Regions from separate parts of the Paraglaciecola sp. T6c genome, predicted to be linked through region 2. Evidence: predicted binding sites of a transcription regulator. Region 2 holds the regulator's gene; each other region holds the start of a gene.
What was found. Region 2 encodes LexA, which represses DNA repair genes until DNA is damaged. Its sites were predicted from a motif close to TACTGTATNNNNATACAGTA; they were not measured.

Region 1 (4,295 bases), 1.6 Mb from region 2:
TATTCGGTGCGTGATAACGAGCGTGAGCATATTCAAAGCCAAGGTCGCTTGGTTATTATTGCCAATCACCCCATCGGCTCGTTAGACGCCCTAGCCCTCATAAAATTGGTTAGCGAAATCAGAACTGATGTAAAAGTCGTGGCAAATCAAATGTTGATGACAATCGCCCCGTTACACTGCATGTTGTTACCGGTCAATAACATGGCCGGCGGCACCGCAAAAGATCATATTCACAACATTCAGCAGCATTTAGAGCAAGAAGGCGCACTACTGATATTCCCTGCGGGGGAGGTGTCTAGGCTGCGCCCTCAGGGAGTGCGAGATACCCATTGGCACAGCGGCTTTTTGCGTATTGCGCGTCAAGCAAAAGCCCCTATCCTGCCAGTATTTATTGATGCTAAAAACTCCCCCCTATTTTATGGTGTATCCATGCTATATAAGCCATTGGCGGCCATGCTACTGGTCACAGAAATGTTTAAACAAAAGCGTAAGCATTTGCCCATGCGTATTGGCGAAGTGATCCCATTTGAATCCTATGCCAATGATAAAATTAATCGCATCCAGCAAGTTAAATTACTCAAAAAGCATCTCTATCGGATCGGCACGGGCAAACAAGGCATTTTTGCCACCCAAAAAGCCATTGCTATGCCAGAAAACCGCACTGAACTAAGCCGTGCAATAAAACGTGATTGTGAGCATTTAGGGGAAACCACCGATGGCAAAGCAATCTACTTATATCAATACAAGGGTAGTTCACCCATCATGCGCGAAATTGGGCGCCTGCGTGAAATAGCGTTTCGCGCCGTAGGTGAAGGCAGTCACCGCAGACGCGATATTGATCAATACGATACCCAGTATTTTCATTTGATTCTTTGGGATCCAGACGATCTAGAAATTGCCGGCGCTTATCGTTTTGGTGATGCTAAAAAGTTACTGGCACAAACCGGAACCGATGGTTTGTACTCAGCCACGCTATTCAATTATACCGACGCAATGCAGCCGTATTTTGAAAAAGGACTTGAGCTCGGCCGAAGTTTTGTACAGCCCAGGTATTGGGGTAAACGTAGCTTAGATTACTTATGGTACGGCATAGGGGCATTTTTGCAGCGCCACCCTGACTATCGCTATTTGTTCGGACCTGTTTCCTTGAGCGATACCTACCCTAAAGCGGCCAAAGACTTGTTAGTACAATTTTACCGCTTGTATTTTACCCACAAAGACACTATTGCCACCTCTAAAACCCCCTATCATTTGGCGACCGATTTAGCTGAAAGTTTTACTGGCGGTGATTATAAGAAAGATTTTACCCAACTAAAGCATATGCTGGCCAACATGGGAGTGGCGGTTCCGACGCTGTATAAACAATATACGGAAACCTATGACAACGGTGGCATTCATTTCCTAGACTTTAATATTGATGCTGATTTTGGCAATTGTATTGATGGTCTAGTCTTAGCGGATATTCATATGCTCAAAGCGAAGAAAAAAGCGCGTTATATGCCGCACAATGCTGCTAAAGAAGAAAAAGATGCCCCTAACATCAAGGGAGAAACTAAAGAAATGACATTAAAAAAAGCAAGTTAATCTTATGCTTCTAAGTGATAAAGAGCCACCTACTGAACAGCCATAGGCGGCCTGACGGTCGCCTTTTAGCTTACATTTAAAAATTTTCGCTCAGCGATTCATTGTTTACTGGAGTGGGTATAAGTTCTCAGTATTGAGCCGTGATTGAGCCCTGATCCTTAGGCTTTCTTTTTACTAAGGGCGACTACTTCAGCTTTTTCGTCAGACAGTACAGACTTTGCCTCAGTACCTTTGAACATCTTGCCAACCGCATCTTTATTTTTAGACAGCATGATCGCCAAATCCTCTAAAACGTCAGCTTCGAACTTCATCCCCTTAGCTTCAATATACTCGGCTAGGTTGTCTGCTACTTCTAGCATTTTGTCGTACTTATCGGCTTCTTTTTTATCTGCGGTCACAAACTTTTCAACCCCTTTATGCTCAACGACGTATCTGGTAATAATGGCCATATTTGTATCCTCAATTGCGTGTCTGTACAAAATATAGCACAACACCTGTTTTTATGTACAGTTCATTTTTACCGCCGTGCACATATAAAAAAACCAGCCTATGGCTGGTTTTTGTTAAAGCAAAATCACAATTAGCGATTAGTGCCCTTCACTAACCTGATTAACGGTGTAACGAGGGATCTCAACCACTAAATCTTCATCTTTAATAATAGCTTGGCAACCTAAACGCGAATCAGGCTCTAGACCCCAGGCTTTGTCGAGTAAGTCGTCTTCTAACTCATCACTCTCGTCAAGCGATTCAAACCCTTCACGCACAATGACGTGGCAGGTGGTACAGGCGCATGACTTCTCACAAGCATGCTCAATGCCTATACCGTTTTTCAAAGCAACATCCAATACTGTTGTGCCAGAAGGCGCTTCGAGTACGGCACCATCTGGGCAAAGCTCAGCATGAGGTAAAAATATAACTTGTGGCATCTGTTGTTTCCTTAAATCGAAAAATTAATTCTGACGCTAAATAAAATTAAATGCTGTCGACCGTATGACCGGCTAATGCCTTTTTGATCGAGTGATCCATACGTTTTTCTGCGAATATTTGACTCGCTGCATCGGCCGCGCTAATCGCTTGCTTTATCGCATCGATATCATCATTTTTGCCTGCGATATCTAATACCTCTAAGCTAGCTTGAATAGTGCCGATTTCCGCCGCACTCAATAGCTCAGCTCCATCTGCATTCAGCGCAGCTTGTAGGGCTTCATGTACTCTTGCAGCTTCTACCTGTTGCTCTTTCAACATGCGGGCCTGCATGTCGCCTGTGGCGTTCTGCATGGACGCTTTAAGCATGTCGCTGATTTGTGACTCGTCTAATCCATAAGAGGGTTTAACTTGGATCTCAGCTTGAACGCCACTGGATTTCTCCATCGCCATCACGTTAAGCAGACCATCTGCATCTACCTGAAAGGTGACACGAATGTGCGCAGCGCCAGCCGCCATCGGCGGTATGCCGTGCAACGTGAATTTGGCTAGCGAACGGCAGTCGTCAACCAATTCGCGCTCACCTTGCAACACGTGGATCATCATAGCCGTCTGGCCATCTTTGAATGTCGTAAATTCTTGCGCTTTCGCCACAGGAATAGTGGTATTCCGGTGAATGACTTTCTCAACCAAACCGCCCATAGTTTCCAAGCCAAGAGACAGTGGTAATACGTCCAGTAACAGCATTTCACCGTCAGGCTTGTTACCTACTAGAATATCAGCTTGAATAGAGGCGCCAATGGCCACCACTTTATCAGGATCAATAGAGGTCAAAGGGGTTCGGCCGAAGAATTCGCCCACTTGCTCACGCACATAAGGTACGCGAGTTGAACCGCCAACCATGACGACTTCTAGCACTTCGTCTTTTTCTAACTCGGCGTCTTTCAGCGCCCTGCGACACGCGCGTAATGTACTTTTCGTTAAGTCAGCAATCAAACCTTGAAAGGTTTCTCGACTAATAGATAAGCTGAGAAGCTTTTGCTCGTCATCGGCAAAATCCACTGTAACAGTGTCATTGTCGCTCAAGGACTCTTTAGCAAACTTTGCTTTGTCCAATAGGACCCGATGCAAACGTTTTGACAACGCCCCCTCTAGGCCAAGCTGCTGGCGAAAATGCTTAACAATCATGTGATCAAAATCATCGCCGCCTAATGCCGAATCACCGCCAGTGGCTAATACCTCGAATACCCCTTTGCTCAAGCGTAAAATAGATATATCAAATGTGCCGCCACCCAAGTCATAAACGGCAATCACGCCCTCTTGGGCAGTGTCTAAGCCGTAAGCGATGGCGGCCGCTGTGGGTTCGTTTAATAGCCGCAACACTTTTAATCCCGCTAGTTGCGCGGCATCTTTAGTGCCTTGGCGCTGCGCATCATCGAAATACGCAGGAACCGTTACCACAGCGCCGCTTAGCTCTTCACCCAAGCTCTGTTCTGCACGTAAACGCAGGGTGGTGAGTATTTCAGATGACACCTCAACTGGATTCACTTGACGGCCGGTAACATTCAACAACGGCGAGTTCGGGTTTGACTCATCGAAATCATAAGGCAAGTCTGGATAACTGCGGCGAATATCATTGAGACTACGACCCAAGAAACGTTTTACTGAAACAATGGTATTTGCAGGGTCAAGGCTAGCATCATGCTTAGCCTGCTCACCCACCACCACTTGCTCAGCGGTGTAACTTACCACTGAAGGTAAAAGGTGTTGGTTATTGTTGTCACCCA
Region 2 (4,295 bases):
TTTAATGCTGGGAATACCCCTGGCAACCCTTCACCATTAGGCATATGACAGGCTGCACATGCAGAATTGTAAATTTTTTGACCATTGCTCATGAGCTCTTCTTTGCTCATGTTCATTGCTAGTAATCTTTGCTCTTCAGCTTTTGCCTGTTCTTGGATGGCTTGACGCTCGCCTATCCACTTATCATATTCGGCGGGCTCTTTTGCGATAACCACAACCGGCATGAACCCGTGATCCTTTCCGCATAATTCAGCACACTGCCCACGGTAAATACCCGGTTCATTGACCTTAGCCCAAGCATCATTAATAAAACCTGGATTAGCGTCTTGCTTGATTGCGAAGTCTGGTACCCACCAAGAATGAATAACATCGTCTGAGGTAATAAGAAAACGCACACGTTTATCGGTAGGGATCACCAAAGGTTGGTCTACTTCTAAGAGGTAATTAACACCCTTGTCTAATTTACCTGTGATTTCATCGGCTTGAGTTGCCATGCGAGAATAAAATTCGACGTCGTTATCCATGTACTTGTAGTGCCACTTCCATTGTGACCCTGTTACCAACACCGTCACTTCCGGTTCACTGGCATCCTCCATAGCGATCAACGTTTTGGCTGCAGGGATAGCCATTACAATGAGGATAATAAAAGGGATGACGGTCCAAGCGATTTCAACTTTAACACTCTCGTGGAAGTTTGCAGGCTTAGCCCCACGAGATTTACGATGAAATAAAATGGAGTAGAACATAGCGCCAAACACACCAACAGCGATAACCACACATATGATGAACATCAACATATGTAGGTCATATACCTCGGCGCTGATATCAGTCACACCTTTGCGCATGTTTAATTGGTACTGATCTAAGTCGGACACTGAATCTGCAAAAGCGGTGCTGCAATTAAATGCACCTAACATTGCCATAACACTCAACGAAATTTTCTTCACTCGACCCCCTGCTTGTCAAACGCGTAAAATAGTGGTGATAACCATCAAACTCTACGTTCTAATTTATTATTGTAAGGTTCAGCACGCGACAAGTTTTGTTACTGACTTGTTAATCGTGTAACAAGCATTACTCAAAATAGGGGGAGTAGTCCAGTTTTTTTGTATATTTTATATTCAATTGACCAAATTTTAATCAGCCTATCAGTGTGTTACGTTAACAACTCAGTAACAAACACATAGATTAAATGATATGCGAAAAGGCAATATGAGGTAGGTAAGATGGGATGTTTTCATGGAATAAAATAATATTTTCGAACTCCATTGCGAAGCTCGAAAATGATCAATAATGTAACAGCAAACTGCCTGAAAAATGTTCAACTACATCCAGTCAGCATTACGAATAACACCCACAGCGATACCTTCGATATTAAAAGGCTGCGTCGCTAGATCGACTTTAATAGGTTGGAAATCCTCGTTTTCAGCATGTAGTACGACTTGTCGACCTTTTCGCTCAAGCCGTTTAACGGTTACATCTTCATCTACTCGCGCAACTACCACCTGACCATTATGCACATCCGTTGTTTTATGCACGGCCAGTAAATCACCATCCAAAATACCAATGTCTTTCATACTCATGCCGCTAACTCTAAGTAAAAAATCAGCGCTGGGTTTAAATAAACTTGGGTCAACTTTGTAATGCATTTCAACATGCTCTTGAGCCAAAATGGGCTCACCGGCGGCAACACGACCAATAAGCGGCAAACCTTGGTCTTCTAATTGATCTTCTAAAGGCTCAGTGAGCCTGATACCTCTTGACGTGCCGGGCAAGATCTCAATTGCTCCTTTACGAGCCAGAGCCTTGAGGTGTTCTTCAGCCGCATTTGCCGATTTAAAACCAAGGTGCCGTGCTATTTCTGCACGTGTTGGCGGCATGCCTGTTTCTAGCATGGTGGTTTTAATCAGTTGCAAGACTTCTTCTTGTCTGGGAGTTAGTGGACGCATACACAGCCTGTTGTTTCATACAGTTTAACTGTGAGTATATACAGTCGTTGCTAAATCTCAAATTTTTCTTCTTTGTTGTTTATTAAAGGTAATTTTCTATAAGACCTCTGACCTGTAAACTGATTACGCGGGGTGGAAAAGCCGAATAACGTGGTATCCTATACAGGTCTTTCATTATCTAGGTACCACTCTTATGGCATGGCTGCATAAACTGCTGCTGACAATGATATCTGTTCCGCTAAAATGGCTGGTTAAAGTTAATAGCATTCCTACAGATATAGCGACCGAACTTGGGATCGATAACACCAAACCCATTATTTATCTATTGCGCACACACTCGGTCACTGATCAATTTGCTTTAAAAATGTCTACCAATTCCCTAGGCTTGCCTAAGCCCTCCGAGCCGGTGCAAATCGGTGGTAAGGAATTACCCGCATGTTTGTTTTTACAACAACCACGTTCTTTGCTTACTCGAAAAGTGAAGATCACCAAAATTGCAGATGATGTTACTCGTCTGTTCCAGCTCCACAGAGAGCACCCAGAGTTAGACTTGCAAATCGTCCCCGTTTCCATTTTTTGGGGCAGAGCACCCGGCCGAAAGCTATCCGGCTGGTCAGATATTATCGCTAATCAGGTATCTCCAAACTGGTTACGTAAGTTTTTTATTGTGCTGTTTTTAGGTAGAGATAACTTCGTTTGTTACAGCAAGGCTGTATCCTCTCGCACCATGGCAGATTTAAAAGGCAGTGATGAAGAAATAGGCCACAAGCTTATCCGCTTAGCGGGCACGCACTTTCATCGTCGCCGCCAAAATCTCATAGGCCCAATGTTACTCGAACGACAGGAATTATATAACGCAGTATTGGGCGCAGACTCTGTTCGCCAAGCAGTTAGCGACGAAGCGCGCAGCAAGAAGCAGTCAAATCACCAGATACAAGCCAAAGCGAAGAAATATGTCGATGAAATTGCCGCAGATTATCGCGAAGGGTTAGTAAGAATTGGCGACCGCTTACTCACAAAAATATGGAACAAAGTATACAACGGCATTGAAGTAAAACATGCCGATAAAGTCAGGGCGTTAGCGCAAAATGGCCACGAAATTATCTACGTGCCGTGCCATAGAAGCCACATGGACTACCTCCTTTTAACTTATGTCATCTATCACGAAGGCTTAGTTACACCGCATATTGCTGCGGGTATCAATCTCAATTTTTGGCCGATTGGCGGAATTTTACGAAAATGTGGCGCATTCTTCTTACGTCGCAGCTTCGCCGGCAACAAGCTGTATACCGCGGTATTCAGAGAGTATTTAGAGCTACTTTTCAACAAAGGCTATTCCGTGAAGTATTATCCTGAAGGAGGCCGAAGTCGAACAGGTCGCTTACTACCGCCTAAAACAGGTATGTTAGCCATGACCCTTCAGGGACTGATTAAAGGCATTAACCGCCCCGTCAGTATTGTACCTGTGTACATTGGCTACGAGCACGTTATGGAAGTTTCAAGCTATTTGAAAGAGCTCAAAGGAACAGACAAAAAGAAAGAATCTTTTTTTCAGGTGTTCTCCGCGGTACGTAAGCTGAAAAACTACGGAAACGGATTTTTAAATTTCGGTGATCCAATTAATTTAAGCAACTTTCTTGATAGCGAAGTGCCAGATTGGCGTGAAGCACAAAATTTAGAACCCGATAAAAAACCACGTTGGTTAACCCCTGCCGTGAATACCTTAGCCAATGATGTTATGGGCCGAATCAACCAAGCGGCCGCTGTCAGCGGTATGTCACTGTGCGCCATGTGTTTACTTTCCGCTAAGAAGCATGCAATGGCACAGGATGAACTTGAACGCGCCATTGACGACTACCTAGACTTGTTAAAGGCCGCGCCTTACAGTGACTTATCTAGCATCCCTGAGCTTGATGGCAAAGCATTGGTAGAAAATACGTTAAAGCTAAATAAGCTCGAAGTATCCCAAGACAGCTTTGGCACTATCATCTCCCTAAAACGCAAAAATGCGGTGGCATTGACCTATTATCGCAATAATATTTTGCATTTGTTTGCCCTACCTGGCTTAGTCAGCGCCATTGTATTTGCCCACAAAGGCTTGGCAAGGCCGCAAGTCATCTCCCTCGTTGGCCAGCTATATCCTTTGCTGCAGCGCGAGCTGTTTATTTATATGAGCCACGAAGAAGCGATGAATTATACAGATCGCTTACTTAGCACCATGATCGATATAGGTTTGCTGCGCGCTGAAGATGACACGCTGTGCCCGCCCGCTGCCACTAGCAAAGCGTTTTATTCATTCTGGTTGCTGAATCGAAGCATTCAAGAAACCCTGCAACGTTATGCTGC
Region 3 (4,295 bases), 970 kb from region 2:
AGATGAAGTGAATACCGCTCAAGATTTGTACGGGGATATTGATGACTTCTTTGAGGACGGAGAAAATACGTTGAATTGGTATAGCTACTTTGATGGTGCATTAGAATATGGTCAAAGCTGGGGGGGATTCAAATTCTACGGCGATGGACCTCGCTCATCTTTGTATGGGATATTAGACGTTGAAGGCTCAGCTACCGTTTTTGCCAATGGCATTACACCAACTAACGTAACCACAACTCCTGACGCAACCAACGTACCTGCTCCTGGCTCGTTAGCTTTGCTAGCGCTAGGTTTATTCGGCATTGCGTTACGTCGTCGTAAATAGTCATAATTCTGTGATTAACATTTGCGGATTGCTATTTTGCGGCATCTGCAAAACATAAGAAACCGCTAGCGTCACTATGCGCTAGCGGCTTTTATAGAGAAGCATACTAACTGGCCTTTTTCTTCTTACGCCACTTCTTTTTGTACGCAGGTTTGGTTGAGGCAAGGCCTGCAAACTGACTGGTATCGATGCGCTGACTGGCGTTAATTAACTCGCCAATGGTGTGCGTAAGAGGTTGCATAAAATCTTGATAACGCATTTTACGTTGGGAAATTTTATCCAAATTGGCCTCCCATATAGCGGTCATATCGGGTTGGGTTGATTCGCTGGGCAGGGCATATATCAGCGCCTTGCCCGTGGGTGTGGCGTGTATTTCCTTGCCACTTTTTTGCATAAACTGTCGTTTAAACAATAAATCAATAATCGAGGCTCTGGTTGCCTCTGTGCCTAAACCGTCTGTGTCTTTAAGAATTTTCTTGATGTTAGCGTCCTGCACATAGCGGGCGATGCCTGTCATGGCGGCAAGTAAGGTCGCTTCGGTGAAGTGTTTAGGGGGCGAGGTTTGCTTTTCCACTAGCTGAGAGTCAACACAATCGAGCGCTTGGCCTTTCACCAGGGTTGGTAATGCAGGTTCGTTTTTTGTTTGGCCGTTCTCTGGGATCGCTACGCCGTTTTGCTTGGTTAATACCAACCAGCCCTTATCTGTGGTGGCTTTTGCTTTGGCTACAAAGGTCCCCCCAGCGATCGTCACCACGGCTACTTGTTCTTGATACTTATGGGGGCCATAAAACTGCATGATGTACTGGGTAGCAATCAATTGATAAATTTTCGCCTCATCGCCACTTAAGCTTGATATGGCCTTGTTGCGAGAGGTGGGAATAATCGCATGGTGAGCATCTACTTTGCTATCGTTCCATGCTTTTGATTTCAATTTACTATTCGCATTCTCCACGGCACTTTGCTGCTCTGGTGCATTGGCTTTAATGGCGCTTAATACTTTTGTCGCTTCGCTGAAATGCTCCATGGGTAAATAACGCGAATCAGAGCGGGGGTAGGTGATTAACTGGTGACGCTCGTACAAAGACTGGCACACAGTCAACACTGCCTTAGGTGACAAGTTAAAGCGTTTCGACGCATCAATTTGCAGCGCCGACAGGTTATAGGGCAGGGGGGGCGGACTTTGTTTATCCTTCACCGTATAAGACTCAACGACACCCGGTTGGCCCCGCGTTTTATTGACCACGGTTTCTGCGAGTTTCTTAACAATCACGCGACCTTCTTCATCCTGATAAGGCTCGCAAGCTGAACTTGGCTGCCATTTTGCTGTGAACGTTTGGGATGGTTGCTCGGTTTGAGTGGCGAGCGTCGCCATGACTTCATAGAAGGGTTTCGATTTAAACTGGGCTATTTCTGCATCCCGCCTGACCACTAAACCCAGTACTGGGGTTTGTACTCTGCCGACCGACAGCACACCTGAGTAGCCGCCGCGCTGGCCGAGCAGAGTGTAAGCACGGGTTAAGTTAAGCCCATATAACCAATCCGCTCTTGAGCGTGCAAGGGCAGAGATGGACAAGCCAGTAAATTCACGATTGGGGCGAATATTAGTTAAGGATTTTTTAACTGCGTTTAGGTTTAAATCATTGATCAGTAAACGCCCAGCGTTATCGATAATATCGCGCTTAACTTTGCAGTAGGTGATGACTTCGTCCACTAAAAGCTGACCTTCACGGTCTGGATCCCCCGCGTTGACCACCTGAGATGCTGTTTTCAATAAACGTTTTATGACCGATAACTGTTTGCTGGTGCCTTTTTTGGGTACCAATATCCAATCTTGCGGCACGATAGGCAGGTGCTGCAAAGCCCATTTTGCGTAAGCAGGGTCGTATTTATCAGGCTCAGCTTGTTCCAGCAAATGACCTATACACCAAGTGACGCAATCGCCATTTCCTAGGGTGATATAGCCATCATGCTTTTGTTGCTGACCGCTGAAGCCTTGCGCAATTGCACGGCCTAAACTGGGCTTCTCCGCTATATATAGGATCATTGAAATGGTGCTTAAGGTAATGTGACTGTATGTAAAGACAGTAGTGTAGCAATTAATTTTACTTGGGTGTAGCCAGAGCGATTTGTTTTTGAATGTTACCTTGCTTTTACAATGTTGGAATATCCCCTTTGGGGACAGAGCACGTGAGAGGGAAACCGTATTCATAAAAGTCAAAAAAGTAGTGGTTTTTTGTTTTCTACTTTGTATAATTAATGTTAACAATAAACAATTTTCAAAGTGATCCCAGATGAAAAGTAGCAATGATAACTGTACGCAACCAGAAATTATGTCGCGCCGGGCCGCACTTAAATTCGTAGGAGCAGGGGTAGGAGCCGGAGTGCTTGCAGCCAGTGCAGGCTGTGCTCGCTCGTTGCAGAATCAAAAAGCGGATACCACACTAGCAAAATCAGCGGTAAATGCTGACGCTGAGCGCGTTACTCAAATGCAGGATAATTGGCAGCAAACCCATGATCGTGTTTGGCTTGGGGGCGAGTTTTGGGCTAACCCGATGGAAGATTGGCAAGTAAAAGAAGGTCATGCTCATTGCATTAACCCTGGTGGCAATCGCAGTGTTCATTCGCTAACGCATCAGTTAAAACATCAACAAGGTGACTTTGAAATACGTGTATGTTTACAAAATCTAGCGCCAAATGAAAACGACGGTGGTGGCGGTGTGCGCCTAGGCGCGCGCAGTGAGCTGAATGAATACCGCAGTAATTGTTTTGTGCGCGAAGGATATGATGTTGGGGTGATTAAAAACACCTTAATTGTTGGCAGCGAGCGAATACCTCTGAAAATTGATATTGCTGATAAACCAGTGGATTTAATCATTTCGGGTAAGCCGCAAGTCGGCGCGATGTTACTCAATGTGGAGGTGCATCTAGCAGAAGATCAACGTTTGCTTGTGGGGCATTCATTGCTGGTGTCAGCAGATGAAGTGCTCGGCAACGTAGCCCTTGTGAGTAATTTTGCGTTGCCAGCAACTGATTTTCAAACTGATGCCAAAGAGCATAATGGTAGCCGCTACCGTTTTAGTGACTGGCGTATGGCGGGAAGCGCATTCGAGTACTTACCAGAGCAGCGCTTCGGCCCCATTTTGTGGACTATGTATACCTTGAGCGATTCACAAAGCGAAAAGGGATTTGTGCTCAAACTCAGTGCATTACTTGGGCCCCTAGGGGCAAAAGACAATCAGAGCGTAGAGCTTCAAGTTAAGCGCCGTGGTCAGTGGAATTCATTAGGGCATAGCCAGATTGATCCAGCTGCATCATTAGCGACCTTCACCCATGAAAACTGGGACGAGAGCCAAAGCACAGAGTTTCGGGTGATATACAATCAATTACGCAAAGATGGCTCACACACACCAGACATATACTCAGGGACCATTCAAGCAAATCCCAAAGACAGGCCTTTGCGTATGGCATCTTTGACCTGCCAAAACGACTACGCATTTCCATATGCTCCAGTGGCTGAAAACCTACAAAAGCTTAACCCAGACTTAGTGTTTTTCTCTGGTGATCAGCTATACGAACATCACGGTGGTTTTGGTTATGTTAGGGCGCCAGCGCAGCGCGCAACACTGAATTATTTACGCATGTACTATCAATTTGGTTGGTCATTTAAAGAGGTGATGCGCGACCGTCCGACGGTATGTTTACCGGATGATCACGATGTACTACAAGGTAACTTATGGGGAGAGGGCGGTGCACCCATGCAACACATTGAACGTGACCCGTCTGCGAGCATTCTAGGGGGATACATTCAACCTATTTCTATGATTAACGTTGTGCACAAAACCAATACGTCACACCATCCTCAAGGATTTGATACAACGCCCAATCCAAGTGGTATTAGTAGCTACTATGGCAGCTTGATCTACGGTGATGTGGGATTTGCTATATTAGCTGACCGCCAATGGAAGAGTGC

Region 1: PATL_RS06335 (YebG family protein) is a predicted target of LexA. The motif match lies at 2,077-2,096, and genes of this name have one in related genera.
Region 3: PATL_RS03965 (DNA topoisomerase III) is a predicted target of LexA. The motif match lies at 2,393-2,412, and genes of this name have one in related genera.

What each region holds. Positions count from the first base shown of each region.
Region 1 is NC_008228.1:1,489,093-1,493,387, reverse strand. Features, by position in the region: gene PATL_RS06340 (GNAT family N-acyltransferase) at 1-1,584, shown strand, start outside; gene PATL_RS06335 (YebG family protein) at 1,743-2,033, opposite strand; gene fdx (ISC system 2Fe-2S type ferredoxin) at 2,172-2,510, opposite strand; gene hscA (Fe-S protein assembly chaperone HscA) at 2,557-4,295, opposite strand, start outside.
Region 2 is NC_008228.1:5,108,948-5,113,242, forward strand. Features, by position in the region: gene coxB (cytochrome c oxidase subunit II) at 1-923, opposite strand, end outside; gene lexA (transcriptional repressor LexA) at 1,326-1,949, opposite strand; gene plsB (glycerol-3-phosphate 1-O-acyltransferase PlsB) at 2,143-4,295, shown strand, end outside.
Region 3 is NC_008228.1:887,711-892,005, forward strand. Features, by position in the region: gene PATL_RS22340 (PEP-CTERM sorting domain-containing protein) at 1-325, shown strand, start outside; gene PATL_RS03965 (DNA topoisomerase III) at 432-2,369, opposite strand; gene PATL_RS03970 (alkaline phosphatase D family protein) at 2,617-4,295, shown strand, end outside.